Regions from separate parts of the Providencia sp. 2.29 genome, predicted to be linked through region 2. Evidence: riboswitches for the same ligand, from Rfam matches in the RefSeq annotation. Region 2 holds a riboswitch; each other region holds the start of a gene.

Region 1 (7,708 bases), 1.5 Mb from region 2:
CTGTATTTTTTTATATCTTTTAGCCATGGATAGCCTTTGCGACCAAGGTGGTGAAAATTTTATATTTGGAATATGTCAAATAACTGACTTGTTACCGTTTTGATTTTATCCTTTAATACGCCATACTGTGCGTCTTGCGCATCTTTATCAGATAACATCAATATTTAATATGATAAAGGCTCAAGATAGGGCAGAGTATGTGTTTCAGTAGTGTTAATAATAAAATTCAAATAAACTTGTATGCTTAGCTCAATCAATAGAGATAACAAGCAAGTACATAGGATGATAAGGGTAAAGTTATGGCGCAAGAGCAGCAAACGCTAAAGCGTGGATTAAAGAATAGGCATATCCAATTGATTGCTTTGGGAGGTGCCGTTGGCACAGGGCTGTTTCTTGGAATAGCAACAACCATCAAAATGGCAGGCCCTTCGGTATTGTTAGGGTATGCATTATGTGGGGTTATTGCTTTTCTGATCATGCGCCAGTTAGGGGAAATGATCGTTCAAGAGCCTGTTGCAGGTTCATTTAGCCACTTCGCATTTAAGTATTGGGGAGGCTTTGCAGGCTTCCTCTCCGGATGGAATTATTGGTTTATGTTTATCCTCGTTGGGATGACGGAACTGACTGCCGCGGGGAAATATATGCAAGGGTGGTGGCCTGATTTACCGATTTGGGTTTCTGCCATCGTCTTTTTTATCGTTGTAAATGCGGTCAACTTTATTAATGTGCGCGCTTATGGTGAAACTGAGTTCTGGTTTGCCTTAATCAAGGTGGTTGCAATTGTTGCGATGATCCTCTTTGGTTGTTATTTACTGTTTAGTGGGCGAGGTGGTTCAGAATCTGGGCTGTCTAACCTATGGGAATATGGCGGCTTCTTTGCTAACGATTTTCTTGGTTTATTAATGGCTCTTGCTATTATTATGTTTTCATTTGGTGGCTTAGAGTTAGTCGGGATCACCGCCGCAGAAGCTGAAAAACCTGAACAAAGCATTCCTAAAGCGATTAACCAAGTTGTTTATCGTATCTTGATTTTCTATATAGGCTCGATATTAATTTTATTGCTGTTGTACCCATGGGTTAAATTAGATAACGATACAAGCCCATTCTATATCATCTTCCATAATTTAGGTGATGCTCTGGTCGCCAACGCATTAAATGTGGTTATGTTGATAGCGGCGCTGTCCGTTTATAACAGCGGCGTATACTGTACCAGCCGTATGCTATTTGGCCTTGCTCAACAAGATAATGCACCTAAGTTTCTGGCGAAAGTCAATAAAGGTGGTGTACCTATTATGGCATTAATTGTTTCAGGTATTGTGACTTCGGTAGGTATCTTGATCAATTTTGTGATGGAAGGGAAAGCCTTTGTATTTTTAATGTCATTAGTTGTGACAACGCTAGTCATTAACTGGATTATGATTTGTATTTCTAACTTAAAGTTTAGAGCGCAAATGAACAAGCAAGGTATTGAAACTAAGTTTAAAAGTATCTGGTATCCGTTCGGCAACTACTTGTGTCTCGCTTTCTTGGCATTGATCTTGATTGTGATTTTGATGATGGAGAGTTTGAGAATTTCTGTACTGATTATGCCATTATGGATAGGCGTCCTGTGGATTGGCTATCAATTCTCAGGTGCGAAAAAACAAGGAATGGCGAAAAAGAAGGCATCGACAGCTAATTAATTAGCACTCATATCAATTAGTGTAATTATTCAATACATTGATAGGAGACACTATGGATACACGGTTTGCTCAGTGCCACTGTGGCAGCGTTAAATTCAAAGTCACACTATCCGATGGATTGAATACCGCAAGAAGATGCAATTGCTCCTACTGTCGTATGAGGGGAGCAATTGCGGTCTCTGCTCCGTTATCAGGTATTGAAATTATCGAAGGCAAAGATAAATTGACGGAGTATCGTTTCAATACACGCCAAGCCGCCCACTTTTTCTGCTCAATGTGTGGCATTTATACCTTTCATCAACGACGTTCAAACCCTGAACAGTATGGGGTCAATGTGGCTTGCCTAGAGGGTGTTTCACCTTTTGATTTCGAGACAGTCAATGTGATGGATGGCGTAAATCACCCAAAAGATGGCGGTGGTGGCGTTATCGGGTATTTAACTTATCGGAAAGTTGCTGAATAACTTCATTTAAACAATAAAATAGCCAGTGACAGAGCGTTGTGACTGGCTATTTTTTTAGGTGCTTAATAAAAGGTTGGTATTACCATTGCCAACGTAACCAAGCAAAGAGCACGTTACCGTTGTTATATGTTCCAGGGATATAGGTTGCTTGCAGTGCTAATCTGTCATACTCCATAGAAACTAATGGAAGAGGAAGTGGCAGCGGGATGTAATAATAATCATCACGCGCGGTTACACTCAAGGTGAAGCCAGCACCCATTTTAAAACCGTCTAGTTCCCCAGGGATCCACATTTTTTGATAAGCATAGCCCGCGATTGGCTCTACTTTATTATGAGAGTCCATGAATGCCATAGCATATAGTGCATGCCAGTCATTGTCTTCATCATAGCGATATTTACCTAGCCCAAATCCCCATGGGGTTTCGTTATAACTATCGGTTTTCTCTTTATCGTAAGTAAAGCGGTTATGCCATGTTAAAACGGGAACATAGATATCGTATTGATTTGAATCCCAAGTGGTACTGACATTTCGGGTAAATTTATCCCATAGCCCCTCAGACTCCTTATCAGTAGAAGGGGATGAAGCAAAGCAGAAGGTGGTCATCATTAAGGCTGATGCCCCTACAACTTGCTGCAATTTTTTGTTAACTCTCATGGTAAATCCGACTCAGGTTAATGCATGTTTTGGATATTGTAGATTGAGGTAGTGAGCCAAAAATATCACTGCTCACGAAATGATTGTGCTCATTAATTATTTTAGATTACCTAGGTGCGATATAACAGCATTAATTGATATTTACTAATATTGGCAATAGTCTTAATTATTTAGATACTAATGCGAATATTATTCGGTTTTTCCTGAATAACAGGCGTCAGCAAGTGGTGGATAGGCTGGTTTGTAGCAAGGAAAAATGCGATACTCTATAAGTATTTTTGGCTCGGGGCGTCGATAAAGACTGAGAAGCACCCGTATTACCTGATCTGGATAATGCCAGCGTAGGGAAGTCGGAAGCGTCAATGATAAACCTTCCAATAAGACCGCTCCTTACGTTGTGCTTAGGAGTGAGATTTCATGAGAATCAATGCGTTAACCATCGCGGGAACAGACCCATCGGGTGGAGCGGGGATCCAAGCAGATTTAAAAACCTTTTCGGCTCTTGGTGCTTATGGCACGAGTGTCATGACGGCGTTGGTGGCGCAAAATACCCGTGGTGTTCAATCAGTTCATGAACTCCCTGAGACGTTCGTGGCAGCACAACTTGAATCCGTACTCAGTGACGTACGCATTGACAGTGCTAAAATTGGCATGCTGTTCAATCAGAAGGTGATTGCGGTCGTTGCTCAGGCTTTAGAGCAGTACAACATCCCTCATGTGATTTTAGATACGGTCATGATTGCCAAAAGTGGCGATCCTCTACTACAGCCTGATGCCGTTGATGCAATGAGACGAAAGCTGTTGCCATTGGTATCATTGATTACCCCGAATTTACCTGAAGCTGCCTCGCTATTAGGTGAACACACTGCCAAAACAGAATCTCAAATGTTAAGTCAAGGGCATCGATTACTGGATATGGGGTGCCAAGCTGTTTTGATGAAAGGGGGGCATCTTAGCGACAGTGAAAGCCCTGATTGGTTAATAACTTCAGAAGGTGAATGGCGTTTTACCTCACCAAGAGTGAATACTCGTCATACACACGGTACGGGATGTACATTGTCTGCTGCACTCGCTGCATTAAGGCCACGCTTTAAGGATTGGCAACAGACTGTTCCGGAAGCAAAAGCTTATTTACAAGCGGCGTTAGAGCAAGCTGATAGCTTAGAAGTGGGGTCGGGGATTGGGCCGGTTCACCATTTTCATGCATGGTGGTAATGAATAGATTGAAAATGCCCTCGTATGAGGGCATATGCGAGGCGAATTAAGCGATAGTCACGTCTTTACTGAGGTAAACATCCTGTACGGCATTGATCAATGCCACACCTTCTTGCATGGATTTCTTAAAGGCTTTACGGCCTAAGATGAGCCCCATGCCGCCTGCACGTTTATTGATAACCGCAGTGCGTACTGATTCGCTCAGATCATTTTGTCCAGAAGCGCCACCTGAGTTGATAAGACCTGCACGACCCATATAACAGTTCGCTAATTGATAACGAACAAGATCGATTGGGTTATCGGTTGTGAGTTTGGTATACACGCGCTCATCGGTGTGACCAAAGCCAATCGCTTTATAGCCGCCGTTATTTTCAGCCATTTTTTGTTTTACGATATCCGCACCAATAGTTGCCGCGATATGGTTTGCTTGCCCCGTTAAATCGGCACTTGCGTGGTAATCAACGCCATCTTTTTTAAATGCGGAATTGCGTAAATAAGCCCATAGAACGGTTACCATGCCGAGTTCATGTGCTCGTTCAAATGCCGCAGAAATCTCTTCAATTTGGCGACGAGACTCAGGAGAGCCGAAATAGATAGTCGCACCGACCGCAACGGCACCCATTTCAAACGCTTGTTCAACACTGGCATATAAGGTTTGGTCGTATTGAGTAGGGTAACTGAGGGTTTCGTTATGGTTCAGTTTGACTAAGAAAGGAATTTTATGCGCGTAGCGGCGCGAAACGGCAGCTAAGACACCATAGGTAGAGGCTACGCAGTTACAACCAGCCTCAATCGCTAATTCGACAATATTTTTAGGGTCAAAATAGAGCGGGTTGGCAGCAAATGAGGCAGCGGCTGAGTGTTCAACGCCTTGGTCAACGGGAAGAATAGACAGATAACCGGTGCCAGCTAAGCGACCATGGTTAAATAAAGTCTGCATTGAACGAAGTACACTATTGGGGCGGTTATTATCGATCATCACACGGTCAACAAAATCTGAGCCAGGCAGATAAAGGTTTTCACGAGGGATAGTTTGGCAACGATGGTCTAAAAGAGTTGAAGCTTCGGAACCTAACAGCTTAGCGATATCAGTCATGACTTCCTCCATTTAACAAAAGTCTAGGGGATGTTAATCATAAAATTTAAGATAACAAGCCACATTGAGGCGGTAACCGGCAGTGGATCGCTTCAGGTAGCAATTCAAAGGTGAAAGTTTCACCAGAAAGCGGCTCTCCGTCCAAATTAAATACCATTTCATGGGGCGATGAAATTTTTACCCAACGAGTTGTTTTTTCAATTAAATGCTGATTTTTATCATTGCTGAACAAATTGGTCAGTAGAGCGGGTATCACATCGCGAGCGGGTATGATGAGCAAATTCAATTTACCATCATCGATTAATGCATCGGGGGTTAATTGTTGTCCACCACCCGCCTGTATTCCATTACCGATAGCAACAACCAGAGTTTCGCCTTCCCAATGAAAATGTTCTGTTTCAATCCGACAGGTGTCGGTTTTCAGTGTGTCAGGGCGCAACAAGCCATTAATAACATAAGCTGCGCCACCCAGTGCTGACTTAAGAGCATCCGGCGTTTCTGTTGTGATCCGAGTGCCAAACCCCCCCGTGGCCATATTCATAAAAAAAGCATCATGATTGACTCTAGCAATATCTATCGCCACTGATTTGCCTTTTACTGCTAATGCTAAAGCAGCATGGATATCCATAGGGATGTTGGCGCCAGTAGCAAAATCATTAGCTGTACCTAGCGGTAAGATACCAATCGCGGGGCGTTGCTTTTCAGGTAAGCGCATTAACGCACTGGCTACAGCGTTAATTGTGCCATCGCCGCCACCGGCGATAATTGTTTCTGCACCTTCGCGGATTGCTTCATCAATAAAAGTAGGTAATTCACTGGTTTCCCATGGGATCCTCACCAAAATTGTATGACCTTCTTCACGTAGCTGGTAGATGGCTTTTCTTAGCTCAGGGTTGGCAGATTGTTTACCGTTGAGGATGATAAGTGCGCGATGAAGTTTATCGATAGCCATTTTGATCCTTGTAGTGATAACAACAGTGATCACAGTATAGACACAACGGAGGGATAAATGACAATAATTCAATAATCACATTGATAGATTAAATCATTCTATAGGGGAGATAAAAAAGAAATGGCTAGCTCAAGGGAGATTGAGCCAGCCAAGGAGGTGGTTCCTAGTCTTATTTTATGACTTTCTAGTTCTTCATTTTCGATTGTGACTATACGACATTGAATAGCTAATTGTTGTGATCTATTGCATAAAAATGGATATTAAATACATTTTTACGGTAAAACACTATTTATGAGAATGATTATCAATTGAAGTTGATGTTTTATACTGAGATAGTTTGAAACGGAAAAATAAAAAATGCTAGAAATTCAATCAATTAAATTAATGAATTCTAGCATTATAATCAATTAGCTTAATGCGTAACGAAATTAAGCCGTAGTTGATGATTCAGTTTGATGTGGTGAGCGAGTCGTTGTGCCTGATAGGTTACGTATTAGCAGGCCAAAATTTAGATCAACATCATCAGGAACAGGCAGATAAACAATATGACCGTTGCCCGGTGCCACGTCAATGGCTTCCCCTTTACGGTTATGGAGCGCATCAAGGGTAAACACAATGTTTCCAGCTGGAGTCATTAATTCTAAGCTATCACCTAGACTAAATTTATTTTTGACGTCAACTTCTGCGAGGCCGTTAACACGTTTACCCGTAAATTCACCCACAAATTGCTGAGTTTCAGAAACCGAATAGCCATATTCATAGGTTTGATAGGCATCATGGGTGTGACGGCGTAAAAAGCCTTCGGTATAGCCACGGTGAGCTAAGCCTTCTAAGGTCGAAAGGAGAGTTGGGTCGAATGGCTTACCGGCAACCGCATCATCAATTGCACGGCGATAGACTTGTGCTGTACGTGCACAGTAATAGAATGATTTTGTGCGTCCTTCAATTTTTAAGGAGTGCACACCCATTTTAGTCAAGTTTTCAACGTGTTCTATCGCGCGTAAATCTTTGGAGTTCATGATATAAGTGCCATGTTCGTCTTCAAAGGCGGTCATATACTCACCCGGACGTTTAGCCTCTTCGATCATAAACACTTTATCGGTCGGGGCACCTTCACCTAAAGTTGGCGCTATGTTTTTGACAGGGATAGGCTCATGCATATGCACGATATTTCCCACATCATCTTCTTTGCCTTCTTCAACTTTATATTCCCAGCGGCAGGCGTTGGTGCAAGTACCTTGGTTTGGGTCGCGTTTATTGATATAACCTGACAGTAGGCAACGGCCAGAGTAGGCCATACACAGTGCACCGTGAACGAATACCTCTAATTCAATATCAGGCACCTGTTTACGAATTTCAGCGATTTCTTCAAGTGAAAGCTCACGTGATAAAATGACGCGAGTCAGACCCATTTGCTTCCAAAATTTTACCGATGCCCAGTTAACTGCGTTTGCTTGTACGGATAAATGAATATCCATGTCAGGGAAGGCTTCGCGAACCATCATAATCAAACCAGGGTCTGACATGATCAACGCATCTGGCCCCATTTCAATGACAGGGGTTAGGTCGCGAATAAAGGTTTTTAGCTTGGCATTATGCGGTGCGATGTTAACAACGACATAGAACTTTTTGCCAAGTTCGTGGG
Region 2 (7,708 bases):
GTTGCAGAGGAACCGTCACTTTACGAGGGCCATTATCAGTGATAAGCCAATAGCTAACCTCAACCCCATGGCGGGTGTCTTTCCAATGACGACTTAAAATAAAGCCTTTTTCAGCAGGAGACATAAATTGAGGCATAGAGAGGCTCGCATCAATAATTAACAAGCCTACTATACGACATGGGTGGGGTTTTATACAGTATTTTTTGTTATGCCTAATAATTCAGAGGCTGAATTACTACCTGATAACAGTGTTTTGGTACAGCCGTCATACGCCACAGCACCTTCATGAATCACTAGCGTTCTTGGGGCGATTTGTAGTGCATCTTCAATATTATGCGATACCATGACCAGTGTGATATCTCGTGATTGGCAGATCTCATCAAGGAGTAATAGCATCTCATTGCGTAAGGCGGGATCGAGAGCTGAAAAAGGTTCATCCAATAAGAGGATTGGCTGCTGGCGGATCAAACAGCGAGCCAGTGCAGCCCGCTGGCGTTGCCCCCCTGATAATTGGGCGGGTAACCTATCAAGAAACTCATCGAGGCTAACTTGCGTAGCAATTAATTCAACCTGTTGTATTTGTTCTCGGCTTAACCGCAGCCCCGGATGTAACCCTAATCCAATGTTTTGTCTGACCGTTAAATGAGCAAATAGGTTATTTTCCTGAAATAACATCGAAACTGGGCGTTTGGCAGGAGGCGTGAAGGTATGATCAGCCCCTGCTAGCTGAATTGAGCCGCTTTTGGCAAATTGAAAGCCACTAATAAGGCTAAGCAGTGTACTTTTGCCCGCACCGCTAGGCCCCATTACAGCAACGCGCTCGCCTACTTTGATGGAGAAATCAAATTGCATATTCAGGTTATCATATTGATAATCAATGTTATTTAACTTTATCATAATCTTTTCCTGATATACGTTCGAGTAGGCTAAATAAAGTAAAACATAATAAAAGGAGTAACATCGCTGTTACGGCACCGTCATTTGTTCGATAAGCCCCTATTTGCTGATAAAGGTAATAAGGGAGAGTACGAAAATCTTCATTACCGAATAACGCCACGACCCCAAAGTCACCAATAGAAATAACGCAAGCAAAAGCGAGAGCTTGAGCGAGGGGCTTTTTTAACGCTTTTAATTCAATGATCCGTAATCGATTGAAGCCACCAATCGCTAGTGATTGGCAAAGAGGGTTGTAGCGTTCAGCCAGATCCCGCATTGGGTTTTCTAAGACTTTTAATGCATAAGGGATGGCAAGTAGGGCATTAGTCAATATGATTAACGCATAGGGCGATTCAGGAATACCAATCGTTTCATTAAAGAGAATAAAAAAACCAGTCGCAAGTACGATGCCAGGCATGGCTAAAATCACAAGCCCACTTAATTCCATCGCTTGCCCTAATTTTATTGCATGGCGTAAGCGTAATTCGCGGCTACTCCATAACAGCATCATGGTGAGCAAGACACACAATAGGCCAGCACATAACGCGATAAATAGCGATGTGGAAGCGGCTTGCCAAAGCGCGGATTGGTTAAGAACATCCAACAAACGGCCATTAACCCCATCAGCAATAATTGCGAGCAGGGGCGGAAGCAGCAGCAAAATAGCGGCGGTGATCACAAGGGCATCTCGTACTCGGCGAAAAATATTGTCTGCGGGATCATACCAATGATTGTGTTGGCTATGACCAATAGAAAACAAACTGTTTATTTTCTGACTGAGAAACATTAATCCAACACAGAAAAATAACTGGATGAGCGCCAAAATTGCAGCACGCCCCGGATCAAAGTCGTAATTAAGAGCTTGATAAATAGCCAGTTCAATCGTCGTTGCTGCGGGGCCACCACCAAGAGCAAGAACCGTTGCAAAGCTGGCAAAACAGAGCATGAAAATTAACGCTGCGGTAGGTAGCATCTGTCTACGCAAATATGGCCACTCTAAAATACGAAATTGTTGCCACTCATTAAGCCCGAGTTGTGCTGCAATTTGCCGCTGCTCTATTGATATACTTTCGAGCGATTGCAGCAACATACGAGTAGCAAGTGGCATATTAAAGAAAATGTGGGCAAGTAAGATCCCCTTTAGGCCATAAGGGGTGAATTGGTATTCGATACCGACCAACTGAAAGAGTGATGAGAGCCAGCCTGTTTTTCCATAAACAGATAAAATACCAAAAACAGCGACAAGGACGGGTAAAACAAGCGTCATTGCACAGAGGCGTAAAAATAGCGTTCTACCGGGGAAGCGGCGTCGATAGAGCGCTCTGGCAAGGAGAATGGCTGGCAGTACAGAGAACAGCGCTGATAAAAAGGCTTGCCAAAAAGTAAAGCCGATCACATGCCATAAGTAGCGGTCGCTAAAAATCTCACTCCATGAAGTTTCAGGCGAAAAAAGCCACAGTGCACCAAAAGCCAATAGTGCAACAGACACTAATAAACCAGAGGCCAAAGCCCCCGGTATAAGTGATAAATTAATTAACGACTGGCGGCGGATTGCCATAAACGGACCCATGACTGACGTTCTTTGGCAACTTCTTGTGCACTAAATTGCAGTGATTTTTTAGGCACAGGAAGGACGTTATAAACTTCAGGGAGTGGTGTATCAATGACAGGATACATCCAATTAGTCGTAGGGAGTGTATTTTGGAATTCAGGCGTTAACATAAATTGTAAAAACTGCTTTGCCAGCTCAGGTTGCGAGCTATTTTTCAATCTTGCTGCAACTTCCACTTGCATATAGTGCCCTTCATCAAATAAGGCAGCCGCATAATTATCTTTATTATCATTGAGTATTTGATAACCCGGCGATGAAGTGTAGCTAAGTACAAAGTCACCTTCGCCCTTGAGGAATAAGCCATAGGACTCACTCCAACCTTTTGTCACTGTTAGGGTTTTATTCGCTATTTTTTGCCACGCATCGGCAGATTTATCGCCATAGAGTTTTTCAATCCACAGCATTAAGCCTAAGCCGGGTGTGCTGGTTCGAGGGTCTTGGTAAATAATTTTCCATGGCTGCTCACTATTGAGTAGCTCATTCATGCTTTTGGGTGGGTTTTTGATTTTATCTGTGTCATAGATAAACGCAAAATAACCATAGTCATACGGGATAAAAGTTGAATTATTCCACTCAATAGGTAATTTCATTGCATCAGTATTGATCTCTGCTGGCGCAAATAACCCTGTGTTCTCGGCAGAATCTATCAAGTTATTATCTAGCCCTAACACGATGTCCGCTTTACTTTTTTTCCCTTCCATACGTAAACGATTGAGAAGAGCGACACCATCTCCTAACGAAACGAGCTTAAGTTCACAATGACATTGTTTTTCGAAATTTTTTTTAATTTGTGGCCCAGGTCCCCATTCGGCAGCAAATGAGTCATAGGTGTAAACGGTTAAAGTCGGCTTTTCTGCCCATGCTATATGGGTAATACCGAGAGCAGTAAGTGCAAAGAGTGACTGAAGGAGCGATTTTTTAAACATGTTTTTTCCTGCGTTAGAGAGAAAGCACACAGGATTTGAGAGGGCACCATAACAAATTATGTTGATGGTAGCTCAAATCCCTACGCCGGCATTGCCCGGATCAGGTTCTACGGGTTAATTCTCAGCCTAAATAATGTTTGGCACCCCGTTGAGATAGACGCTATTGTAGTGTCTTTACTCATATCTGCAAACTCTATTGATATAGGTTTACCAGTTAGGGTATGTGTGAAACAATTAGTTATCTTTCAAATTTGGTTATTGAGGTAGTCTGGTGATCGATGATGATGGCTACCGCCCGAATGTAGGAATTGTAATTTGTAATCGGCAAGGGCAGGTTTTATGGGCCCGCCGCTATGGTCAACATTCATGGCAATTTCCTCAGGGAGGAATCAACCCAGGGGAATCGCCAGAACAGGCTATGTACCGTGAATTGTTCGAAGAGGTTGGCCTACAACGTAAAGATGTTAGGTTGTTAGCTTCAACTCGCAATTGGTTGCGTTACAAATTACCCAAGCGTTTGGTGCGTTGGGACACAAAACCTGTTTGTATCGGGCAGAAACAGCGTTGGTTTTTACTACAACTTCAATGCAATGAAGCAGATATAAACGTTCAGCGCAGTAAATCGCCAGAATTTGATGGCTGGCGATGGGTCAGTTATTGGTACCCTGTGAGGCAAGTGGTCTCTTTCAAACGGGAAGTGTATCGCCGTGTTATGAAAGAATTTGCACCTGTTGTCATGTCATTACAGGAACAAAAGCCAGTACAAAGACCTGCATTCACTCATCGTAGGCGTGGAGCGAGATAATATCATGTTGACGCGTCTACGTGAGATTGTTGAAAAAGTTGCCATGGCGACAAGTTTAACCGGAGCGTTAGAAGTTTTGGTCAATGAAACTTGTCATGCCATGCAGACTGACGTTTGTTCAATTTATTTGGCAGACCACTCACGTCAATGCTATTACCTAATGGCAACCCGCGGGTTAAAAAAGCCTAGCGGTGTTGCTATTCGCCTTGGTTTTGATGAGGGAGTCGTTGGTGCGGTTGGACGCCAGTCTGAGATGTTGAATCTTGCAGATATCCGTGAACATCCCGAATTTAAATACCTTCCCCAATTAAAAGAAGAGCGATTGAAAGCCTTTTTAGGTGTCCCTATCGTATATCGTCGTCAATTACTTGGGGTGTTAGTCGTTCAACAACGTGAGCGACGTTTCTTTAGCGAAACCGAAGAATCTTTTATGGTGACGCTATCCATGCAATTAGCCGTAATATTGTCGCAAGCGCAAACCAAAGGGGTGTTTGGTCAATATAGGCAAAGCCGTATTAAAGCCATTTCAGTTTCTCAGGGAATTGTCATGGCATATGGCTGGCAAGATAGCTCACAACCATCATTCGACAGTATTTGTGAGGCGTGTGCCTTAGACCAAAATGCGGAAAAACAGCGTTTAATAACTGCGATAGAAAATGCCGCCTCAGAATGCCGCCGTATCAGCAAACGTTTTATTGCAAACTCCCAAAAAGAGAGTGCTGCGATTTTCGACCTCTACAATCATCTACTCCATGACCCTCAACTAAAAAAACGCTTATTTTCCGCAATCGAACAAGGCTCAATGGCGGAGTGGGCGGTTAAAATCGTTATTGAAGACTATGTTGAGCAGTTTTCACGCTTACGTGATCTCTACCTTCGCGAAAGAGGAGCCGATCTACGCGCGTTAGGACAGCGTTTGCTATTCCATCTGGATGACAGCTTGACTTCAATGGATCAGTGGCCTGAACGTTTTATTTTAGTGGCGGACGAATTGAGCGCGAGTTTGTTAGCTGAAATGCCATTAGAGCAACTTGCAGGTGTTATCGTGCGAGATGGCGCGACACACTCTCATTCGGCTATTTTGATACGGGCAATGGGGATCCCCGCGATAATGGGGGCGGATATTGACCCTTCATTGCTTCACAACCGCTTTTTGATCCTTGATGGTTATCGTGGTGAAATTTTCATAGAGCCTGAAAATATTGTTGCTCAGGAATATAAACAAATTATTGCAGAGGAAGATGTACTGAGTCGGCTCGCTGAAGGTGCACTTGAGCAGGAATCAGAGTTAAAAAATGGCGAGCGCGTACATATCCATCTGAATGCAGGTTTAAGCCCCCGTTATGAACAGCAGATCAATGTCGCTGTTGATGGTGTTGGGTTATACCGCACAGAACTCCCTTTTATGCTTCATAATGGCTTCCCGTCAGAGGATGAGCAGAAGCAGTTATACCAAGAGATTTTACAGTTATTTGCCGATAAGCCTGTGGTATTGAGGACATTAGACATTGGTGCAGATAAGCAATTACCTTATATGCCAATCAATGAAGAAAACCCATGCTTAGGTTGGCGAGGCATTCGCGTGATGCTAGATCAGCCAGAAATTTTCTTAATCCAACTTAGAGCTATGCTACATGCAAATGTTGCAACACAAAACTTGCGCATATTACTGCCGATGATCACGAGTATCAATGAGGTGGATGAAGCGATCACATTGATTAAGCGGGCAAAAGAAGAAGTAAGTTTAGCAACGGGGCAAACCGTTCCTATGCCGGAAATTGGGGTAATGCTTGAAGTTCCGTCTTTACTGTTTCTTTTTCCTGAGTTAAAAAAACGGATAGATTTTATCTCAATTGGAACGAATGATCTGACGCAATATTTACTTGCAGTTGACCGCAACAATACGCATGTTGCCACCATTTATGACAACCTCCATCCTTCAATGATCCGTTTTTTAGCAAAAGTTCATGAAGAGTGTCAACGGGTTGGGATATCAGTCAGTGTTTGCGGTGAAATGGCGGGGCAACCCCTTGGGGTGATGGCGTTAATTGCATTAGGCTATCGTTCCTTAAGTATGAGTGGAAGAAGCGTACCAAGAGTGAAGTATCTTATTCGAGGGCTACAGCCTGAAAAAGTTGAGCAGCTAGTGCCTGAGCTTTTAACTGCGGAAACAAGCGACAGTATTAGGCAAATAATAAGTCTATTTATGGAGAAAAATGGGCTTGGTGGCTTTGCTCGAGGCGGGATCTAATCTGCCTTATTCACCTGCGTATGAGCTATGCTATGATGCGCTATGATTTTAGATTAACAAATAAAGTGGGGAACGATGAGTAACAGCTACTTAGCATTTCCGGAAATTGATCCCGTAATGTTCTCAATTGGGCCAGTATCACTACACTGGTATGGTTTTATGTATCTTGTAGGGTTTGTTTTCGCATTGTGGCTTGCTAGCCGCCGTGCAAGCAAACCAAATAGCGGTTGGACAAAAAATGAGGTTGAGAACTTACTCTATATTGGCTTTGTAGGTGTCTTTGTCGGTGGAAGACTCGGCTATGTTTTCTTCTACAACCTTCCTGTATTTTTAGATGACCCCCTTTATTTATTTAAGGTTTGGGATGGCGGCATGTCGTTCCATGGCGGCTTAATTGGTGTTATTTGTGCAATGATGTGGTTTGCGCATCGTACACGCCGTCGTTTTTTGCAAGTTTCAGATTTTGTTGCTCCACTGATCCCATTTGGTCTTGGCATGGGGCGGATAGGTAACTTTATTAATGGTGAGTTGTGGGGGCGTGTAACACTTGATACCCCATGGGCATTTTTATTCCCTAATTCCCGTAGTGAAGATATTCAACTTGCGGCACAAGACCCTTCATTAATCCCTATTCTAGAGCAGTATGGCGTGCTTCCTCGCCACCCATCTCAACTTTATGAGATGTTTTTAGAAGGCGTTGTGTTATTCCTTATCCTTAACTTATTTGTCCGTAAACCTCGCCCAATGGGCAGTGTTTCAGGTTTATTCTTAATTGGTTATGGTGCATTCCGCATTATCGTTGAGTTCTTTAGGCAGCCTGATGCTCAGCTAGGCTTATTCAGTGGGATCAGTATGGGCCAAATTTTATCAATACCGATGATTATTATTGGTGTGTTGATGATCATTTGGGCATATAAGTATGGTAAAAATGTTCCCGCACATAAGCCTGATAATAAAGAGCAGCAGCCAAGTAAATAAATCAATATAGGGTTGTCATACTCCAAGTAGTTAGGTTGTCGGCTAAGTTTCCTCACATTAGCCACAACCTGAATGGTTGATTTATTTGCCGCCAAGCGGTACTTCGCGTTAGTTAAAATCTATTAATATTATAAGGTTACAGTTATCGGCAATTTTGTAGCCTATTGAGTAAGAGAGTGATTATGAAGCAGTATCTTGAG
Region 3 (7,708 bases), 1.3 Mb from region 2:
CCAACGAACGTTGGCACAGCCACTCATTAATAATGAAAAGAATAAGACAAAAAGTAGAAAAAACCATTTTTGGGTCATCATATATGATTCATTTGTCGTGAACAGAGAACGGAGTATAGCCCGATAAATGAAACGTAAAAGTAGCCAAAAAAGGGATAAACTTCCTCCTTGAAGTTTATCGGATAAATTAACGCCCTAAATAGCCATCCCAATCTTTCCAGACCGGTTGTAGACCCGAACGAATTAAAGATTCTGCAACTTGTGCGGCACTACGATTATCATGCGGTGCAAATTGTTCCAATTCAGCATGGTCATCGGCATAACCGCCCGGCTGTGTTTTTGAACCCGCACTGACATTATTAATGGCAAGTGGCACAACGTGATCGCGAAAATAAGGCGATTCGCGGGTTGAAAGTGATAGCTCAACATCTGGCGCCAATAAACGAAATGCGCAAATAAGCTGCACAAGTTCAGCTTCACTCATTAAAGAAGCCGGCTCTATACCACCAGCACAAGGGCGTAAACGAGGAAATGAAATAGAATAACGGCTCTGCCAATAGTGTTTTTGGAGATAAATCAGGTGCTCCGCCACCATATAGCAATCGGTGCGCCAACTGTTAGATAAACCAATTAATGCTCCAAGTCCTATTTTATCGATACCAGCCCGCCCTAAACGGTCAGGGGTCTCCAGCCGCCAATGAAAATCCTGTTTTTTACCTTTCAAATGATGTAGTTGATAAGCTGGCTCGTGGTAAGTCTCTTGATACACCATCACACCATCTAGTCCTAATGTCTTGAGTTCAGCGTACTCTTCGGTGCTCAGTGGCTGAACTTCCATCATCAAGGCGCTAAAATAGCGGCGTATTGTGGGTAAATGCTCACGAAAATAATCCATGCCCACTTTATTTTGATGCTCCCCTGTGACTAACAACAGGCTATCAAAACCAATTTTACGGATTGTCTCGCACTCATTAATGATTTCGTTTTTATCGAGCGTTTTTCGTTTAATGCGATTACTCATTGAAAAACCACAATATGTACAATCATTAGCGCATAGATTTGATAAATACAGTGGCACATAGAACCCCACGGTATTACCAAAACGTTGCCGTGTTAGCTTTTGGGCTTTCTGCGCTAATTGCTCAATAAAAGGGCGAGCGGCAGGGGAGAGCAATGCCATAAAATCATCAAGTGTTAAAGTATCGCTAGCAAGAGCCTGCTCAACATCTCGCGTATTTTTGGCATAAATTTGTAAGGTTAGGTCATCCCAATTTAGCTGCTGCCAGCGTTGGCGAAAGCTGCTGTTCATTGTAATGCTCCCAAAAACTCGGTTAATGGGCTTGAAGCTTCAGCATGTTGTTTCGGGCTAGCAAGGCCAGCGCGTCGGGCAAGCTCTGCGGCTTCAAGGGAGACTTTAAAAGCTTGAGCCATGAGCACAGGATCTTTTGCTACAGCGATGGCGGTATTGACTAGTACGGCATCGGCCCCCATTTCAATCGCTTCGATCGCATGGCTAGGTGCGCCAATCCCAGCATCAACCACTACGGGGATCGTCGATTGCTCAATAATGATCCGTAACATCTCTTTGGTGACTAAACCTTTATTGGTGCCAATCGGTGCACCAAGTGGCATTACGGCTGCACAACCGACTTCTTCGAGACGACGACACAGCACAGGGTCAGCACTGCAATAAGGCAGTACCACAAACCCTTCTTTTACGAGTTGTTCGGCAGCAATTAAGGTTTCGACGGGGTCGGGTAAGAGATATTTCACATCGGGGTGAATTTCTAGTTTAACCCAATGAGTTCCCAACGCTTCACGGGCAAGGCGTGCGGCAAAAATAGCTTCTTGGGCATTTTTCGCACCAGAAGTATTAGGGAGCAGTCTTACCCCAATCTCTTGCAAAGGCTTTAAAATGCCATCGTCATTGCCACGTAAATCTATACGTTTCATCGCCATGGTAACAAGCTGACTGCCTGATGCAGTGATTGCGTTTTGCATCAATGTTGGATTGGCAAATTTTCCTGTGCCAGTAAAGAGGCGTGACTGAAAAGTCACATCGGCAATTTTTAACATGATTAGCCTCCAGCGATAGCTTGAAACAATAAGATATTGTCTTGGTCATTCACGAGGTGTGAATCCCATTGATGACGAGGAATGATCACTTGGTTGATGGCCAAAGCCGTGCCGACCGTACTGCGCTCTAGAGAAGCGAGTAATTGAGACACGGTTAATGGCGCATCAAACTCCATTGGCTGGTCGTTAATTATAAGGCGCATGTTTCTTCTCGGCAGATTGGACATTGAATGGACGGTGTCAGTTGCAAGGTATTCCATTGCTGCTGTTTACCATCAAATAAACGCAATTTACCGCTTAGCGAGGAAGGCAATCCGACTAATAATTTGATGGCCTCTAAGGCTTGCAATGTGCCTATGACCCCCACGACAGGGCCAAGTACACCAGCGGTACGGCAGTTACGCTGAGGCTCCGTCTGGTCAGGGTATAAACATGCGTAACAGCCGTGATTAAAGGGTGGCTCAAGCACCATAAGCTGCCCACCAAACCCCACGGCACTGCCACTAACCAATGTTTTATTTGCCATGACACAGGCCGCATTAACGGCATGGCGAGTGGCCATGTTATCGCAACAATCGAGAACTAAATCGACTTGCTCAACCAAGGGAAGCAATGTGTGAATATCTAACTTTTGTTGTAAGACATGGGTATGGATCAGTGGATTAAGATCTTGTAGTCGTTTTGCGGCAAGTTTGGCTTTAGATTGAGGAATGTCCTCAGTGCCATATAAAACTTGCCGCTGTAGATTAGAAAGGTGTAGCTCGTCGTGATCCGCAAGCCATAACTCACCGACGCCAGCGGCTGCTAAATAAAGTGATGCCGGTGCGCCTAAACCACCAAGGCCAACAATCAGTACCTTACTCGTTTTAAGTTTGCCTTGTCCTTCAGGGCCGATATCTTCAAGCAGTAGCTGGCGGCTATAACGCATAAATTCATGATCATTTAACATGATGAACTCCTCGAATTAACCCGCCATCACGAGAGCGTGTGGGCGGGTTTGATTCAGGTAATCAGTGATTTTCTACGAGGCGTAAAAGGGTTTTTGTTGCCTCTAGCCAATCATCTGCTTTGGTAATTGCACTCACTAAGGCGACACTTCCAACACCGGTTGCGAGCACTGCTGGCACTCTATCGATAGAGATACCGCCAATCGCGACCGTGGGGTAATCGGGAGTCGCTTCTACCATGGTTTTGAGTGTCTCCAATCCTTGAGGTGCTGAGGGCATTTTCTTGGTTTCTGTTGGGAAAATATGCCCCATCGCAATATAAGAAGGGCGCACGGATTTAGCGATAGCAAGCTCATGTTGATCATGAGTTGAGATGCCTAAACGTAGCCCAGCTTGATGAATAGCCAATAGGTCGGTGGTTTCCAGATCTTCTTGCCCAAGATGAACACCATAGGCACCGAGCTCGATAGCTAAGCGCCAATAGTCATTGATAAATAGCCGCGCATGATGCTTTTCACCGAGAGCAATCGCTCGTTGGATATCATCACGCACTTCATCATCATGCTTATCTTTAATACGTAGCTGGATAGTCGTTACGCCTGCATTAAGCAAGCGTTCAATCCATTCTACAGAGTCGACCACAGGATAAAGCCCCAATCGTTGCTCAGTGGGAGCAAAGGGAGTGCTAGGCAATTTTTTCATCGGACACGACCTCGGCACTGTGATACAACTCGCTGCCATGAGCGCGGAAAGCTTCGGACATTTGCTCCATGCCAGCTTCCTTTTGCGCCGCATAATCACGGACTTCTTGTGAAATTTTCATTGAGCAGAATTTAGGACCACACATAGAGCAGAAATGGGCAACTTTCCCTGACGCTTGTGGCAGGGTTTCATCGTGATAAGCACGTGCGGTATCTGGGTCGAGAGCTAGGTTAAATTGATCTTCCCAGCGGAACTCAAAACGCGCTTTAGACATAGCATTATCACGAATTTGTGCTCCGGGATGCCCTTTCGCGAGGTCGGCAGCATGAGCCGCAATTTTATAGGTGATTAGCCCTTGTTTAACATCCTCTTTATTTGGTAAGCCCAAATGCTCTTTTGGGGTGACATAACAGAGCATTGCACAGCCAAACCAGCCGATCATGGCTGCCCCAATACCTGATGTAAAATGGTCATAACCGGGAGCGATATCGGTAGTTAGTGGGCCGAGGGTATAAAATGGCGCTTCATGACAATGTTCAAGCTCTTCCGTCATGTTGCGGTGGATCATCTGCATTGGCACATGTCCTGGGCCTTCAATCATCACTTGCACGTCATATTCCCAAGCAATTTTTGTAAGCTCACCAAGGGTATGCAGTTCAGCAAATTGGGCTTCATCGTTAGCATCTTGAATTGACCCTGGGCGTAAACCATCACCTAATGACAGTGATACATCATAGGCTGCACAAATCTCACAAATTTCACGGAAATTTTCATATAAGAAGTTTTCTTGGTGATGAGAGAGGCACCATTTCGCCATGATCGAGCCACCACGGGAGACAATACCGGTTAAACGTTTCGCCGTCATAGGGACATAGCGCAGGAGCACACCTGCATGGATAGTAAAGTAATCGACCCCTTGTTCGGCCTGTTCAAGCAGTGTATCGCGGAACATTTCCCACGTGAGATTTTCGGCAACCCCATTAACCTTTTCGAGTGCTTGATAAATAGGCACAGTACCAATTGGCACTGGACTGTTACGTAGGATCCACTCACGAGTTTCATGAATATAACGACCAGTAGACAGATCCATAACGGTATCGGCTCCCCAGCGGGTAGACCAAATCAGTTTTTCAACCTCTTCTTCAATGGAAGAAGTCACCGATGAGTTACCGATATTGGCGTTCACTTTCACTAGGAAGTTGCGACCAATAATCATTGGCTCAGATTCAGGGTGATTGATATTGGCTGGGATGATGGCACGGCCCGCGGCAACTTCTTGGCGGACAAATTCCGGCGTGATGTTTTCAGGCAGATTTGCACCAAATGATTGTCCGGGGTGCTGCTGTCTTAAAACGTCACCACGAATACGTTCACGTCCCATATTTTCGCGAATGGCGATAAATTCCATTTCAGGGGTAATAATACCTTGGCGTGCATAATGAAGCTGTGTTACACAGCGACCCTTCATCGCTTTCAATGGGTGGGGGCGATGATTAAATCGTAAGTGATCGAGACCCGCGTCGGCAAGTCGCTGCTGCGTAAAATCTGAGCTGAGGGTATCAACCGGAACAGTATCATTACGCTCGCGGATCCAACCTTCACGGATCTTTTTTAATCCTTTATGAACATTTAATTCTGCGGCTGGGTCGCCATAGGGGCCTGAAGTATCATAAACAGGAACAGGCTCATTATCTTCAAATTGAGGATTATCTTTATCGCCGCCAATGAGGGTTGGTGAGAGCTGGATTTCTCGTATTGGCACTTGGATATCGTCTCTTGAACCTGTTAGGTAGATACGTTTTGAATTAGGGAAGGATACGCCAGAAACCGTATTGATAAAGTTTTCGGCCGCATCACGTTGTGCTTTGCGCGTTCTTGCAGGCGCCGCTTTAGGAGAAAGATCGCTTGTAGGGATAATATTATTTTGGGACATAGCAATTTCCTGACATTGTCACGAGCGATTACGCGTATATGGGCGTAGCACTCAGGTTTATCGTAAGAAAGTTGCTTGTCTGGAGTTCGGATGGAGTAATGGTATGGCGTTGCGTGTTCATTTTGTTAGCTGACGTTTGCTGTGTTGCGTATGAGTTGTCAGCCTAAATATGCAAAAGCAAATAACCAAAATTGTTACGCTGAATGATTACTCTTGTTCCCTTCGCAGGTATTAACCCGATCAGGTTCCGCGGATCCCGAATTAACGGTCTCAGCCCGTAGCTTTCGCCACTAGGCACTCCGACAAGATGGACCTAGTATAAGAGGTGCAAAAAAAATATTCAAACTTCCCAGTGATATTGTGTCCAATGTTGTTCGGTGGCGACTTGGCAAAGACGCGCGTCACCATTTACGATAAACACCTCATCGGCAAATTGGCACATGGGCAGATCATTGGCGGAATCGGTATAGAAATAAATATAGGCATCGGTAATTGGCTGGTGGCTGATCCACTGAAGCAGGCGTTTGACTTTGCCTGCTTTAAAAGTCGCAATGCCTTCTATTTCGGTGCTGTAACCGCCATTTTTCTGCTTGATGTCGATTCCCATCACGACATCAGCAGCGAATCGTTCGGCTATCTTTTTCACAATAAAAGAAACGGTTGCAGAGATCACAATGATCGGGATCCCTTGCTTTCGATACTGCTCGATTGTGCGGATCCCTTCGGGATATATACGTGGCACGATCATGCTCTCAACAAAATCATCTAACCAGAGATCAACTTGCTCGATGCTGAACCCAGATAGCGATTGCAGGCTAAAACGCAGGTAAGTCGCCATATCTAGGGAGCCTGAGTTATATTGTGCCATCATTTGTTTGTCGGCTTCGACAAAACGCGGGTCGGTGATAATTTGCTTATCCCACAGGTATTGTGTCCACAGTACGCTGCTATCCCCCTGAATTAGGGTGTCATCTAAATCAAAAACCGCCAATTTGTTTTGCATTGTGCCTCTTTTATCTCGTTTGCTAACGTAGTGCGCGAATTTCGTTCTTATTAAACATTAACTCAAGGCGTGTACCGGGTTCAAATAGTCTTTCAGATGAGCGATTTAACAAATCAACCGTCATATTGCCTGCCGCGGTATTGACGGAATAACGAATAATATTACCTAACAGTTGATGATCTAAAATAATCGCATCGACGGGCTGTGAAATATGCTCACCGTAATGTCGCCCTGCTTCTTTAACATAGATGGATTCTGGGCGAATAGCGAGCGTACCTTGCAAATTAAGCCCGAGTAGCGCATTGGCTTTGTCAGCCTCCACAAGGTTGTAATTGCCCATAAAACGCGCCACAAACTCATTGGCTGGTTGCGTGTAGATATTCTCAGCTGTATCGTTCTGGATAATCGCCCCTTTATTCATTAAAAAGATGCGATCAGACATGATCATGGCTTCATCTTGATCATGAGTAACAAAAATGGTCGTCAATTTTAACTCACGTTGGATATGACGGATCTGTTGGCGCAGATGTTTACGAATACGCGCATCTAATGCCGAAAGTGGCTCATCCAATAGCAATATTTGGGGCTTCATCACCAATGCACGAGCAAGGGCGACACGTTGCCGCTGTCCACCCGAAAGCTGGTGAGGAAATTGCTGCTCTTTACCTTGCAACTCAACCATTTCAATAACGTCTGCAACCGCTTTATTGCGCTCAGTGCTGTTGACTTTACGCATTTTTAGGCCGAAGGCGATATTGTCTTCAACTGTCATATTCGGGAATAACGCATAACTTTGAAAGACCATGCCAACGCCTCGCTGCTGGGCTGCTTGGTGCGTGATGTTTTGGCGATTGATATACAGGTCACCATTATCAGGTTGTTCGAGTCCGGCAATACAACGCAATAAGGTCGATTTTCCACAGCCGCTAGGCCCTAACAGGGTAATAAATTCGCCTTTTTCTATTGTGAATTGAATATTAGAGAACACCTGATTTTGACCAAATGATTTACTCAAATTTTCAGCAATAACATAACTCATTATTCATC

The links. A riboswitch is a leader RNA that binds a small molecule or an ion and turns the genes downstream of it on or off. The one in region 2 is predicted to bind thiamine pyrophosphate.
Region 1: it holds a riboswitch for thiamine pyrophosphate, as region 2 does, so the genes downstream of both, thiD (bifunctional hydroxymethylpyrimidine kinase/phosphomethylpyrimidine kinase) here and thiB (thiamine ABC transporter substrate binding subunit) in region 2, are expected to answer to the same signal.
Region 3: it holds a riboswitch for thiamine pyrophosphate, as region 2 does, so the genes downstream of both, thiC (phosphomethylpyrimidine synthase ThiC) here and thiB (thiamine ABC transporter substrate binding subunit) in region 2, are expected to answer to the same signal.

Annotation. Positions count from the first base shown of each region.
Region 1 is NZ_CP065420.1:2,128,588-2,136,295, forward strand. Features, by position in the region: gene mgrB (PhoP/PhoQ regulator MgrB) at 1-103, shown strand, start outside; gene I3B46_RS09750 (amino acid permease) at 300-1,682, shown strand; gene I3B46_RS09755 (GFA family protein) at 1,735-2,145, shown strand; gene pagP (lipid IV(A) palmitoyltransferase PagP) at 2,225-2,800, opposite strand; TPP riboswitch at 3,075-3,165, shown strand; gene thiD (bifunctional hydroxymethylpyrimidine kinase/phosphomethylpyrimidine kinase) at 3,218-4,015, shown strand; gene fbaB (class I fructose-bisphosphate aldolase) at 4,062-5,111, opposite strand; gene yegS (lipid kinase YegS) at 5,158-6,063, opposite strand; gene trhP (prephenate-dependent tRNA uridine(34) hydroxylase TrhP) at 6,492-7,708, opposite strand, start outside.
Region 2 is NZ_CP065420.1:3,652,251-3,659,958, reverse strand. Features, by position in the region: gene I3B46_RS17265 (DNA polymerase II) at 1-136, opposite strand, end outside; gene thiQ (thiamine ABC transporter ATP-binding protein ThiQ) at 190-897, opposite strand; gene thiP (thiamine/thiamine pyrophosphate ABC transporter permease ThiP) at 881-2,494, opposite strand; gene thiB (thiamine ABC transporter substrate binding subunit) at 2,470-3,474, opposite strand; TPP riboswitch at 3,534-3,632, opposite strand; gene rppH (RNA pyrophosphohydrolase) at 3,746-4,279, shown strand; gene ptsP (phosphoenolpyruvate--protein phosphotransferase) at 4,284-6,530, shown strand; gene lgt (prolipoprotein diacylglyceryl transferase) at 6,606-7,508, shown strand; gene I3B46_RS17230 (thymidylate synthase) at 7,691-7,708, shown strand, end outside.
Region 3 is NZ_CP065420.1:413,392-421,099, forward strand. Features, by position in the region: gene I3B46_RS01770 (hypothetical protein) at 1-81, opposite strand, end outside; gene thiH (2-iminoacetate synthase ThiH) at 188-1,309, opposite strand; gene I3B46_RS01780 (thiazole synthase) at 1,306-2,076, opposite strand; gene thiS (sulfur carrier protein ThiS) at 2,079-2,279, opposite strand; gene I3B46_RS01790 (HesA/MoeB/ThiF family protein) at 2,267-3,025, opposite strand; gene thiE (thiamine phosphate synthase) at 3,087-3,725, opposite strand; gene thiC (phosphomethylpyrimidine synthase ThiC) at 3,709-5,658, opposite strand; TPP riboswitch at 5,859-5,970, opposite strand; gene I3B46_RS01805 (HAD family hydrolase) at 5,999-6,661, opposite strand; gene I3B46_RS01810 (ABC transporter ATP-binding protein) at 6,684-7,700, opposite strand; gene I3B46_RS01815 (ABC transporter permease) at 7,700-7,708, opposite strand, start outside.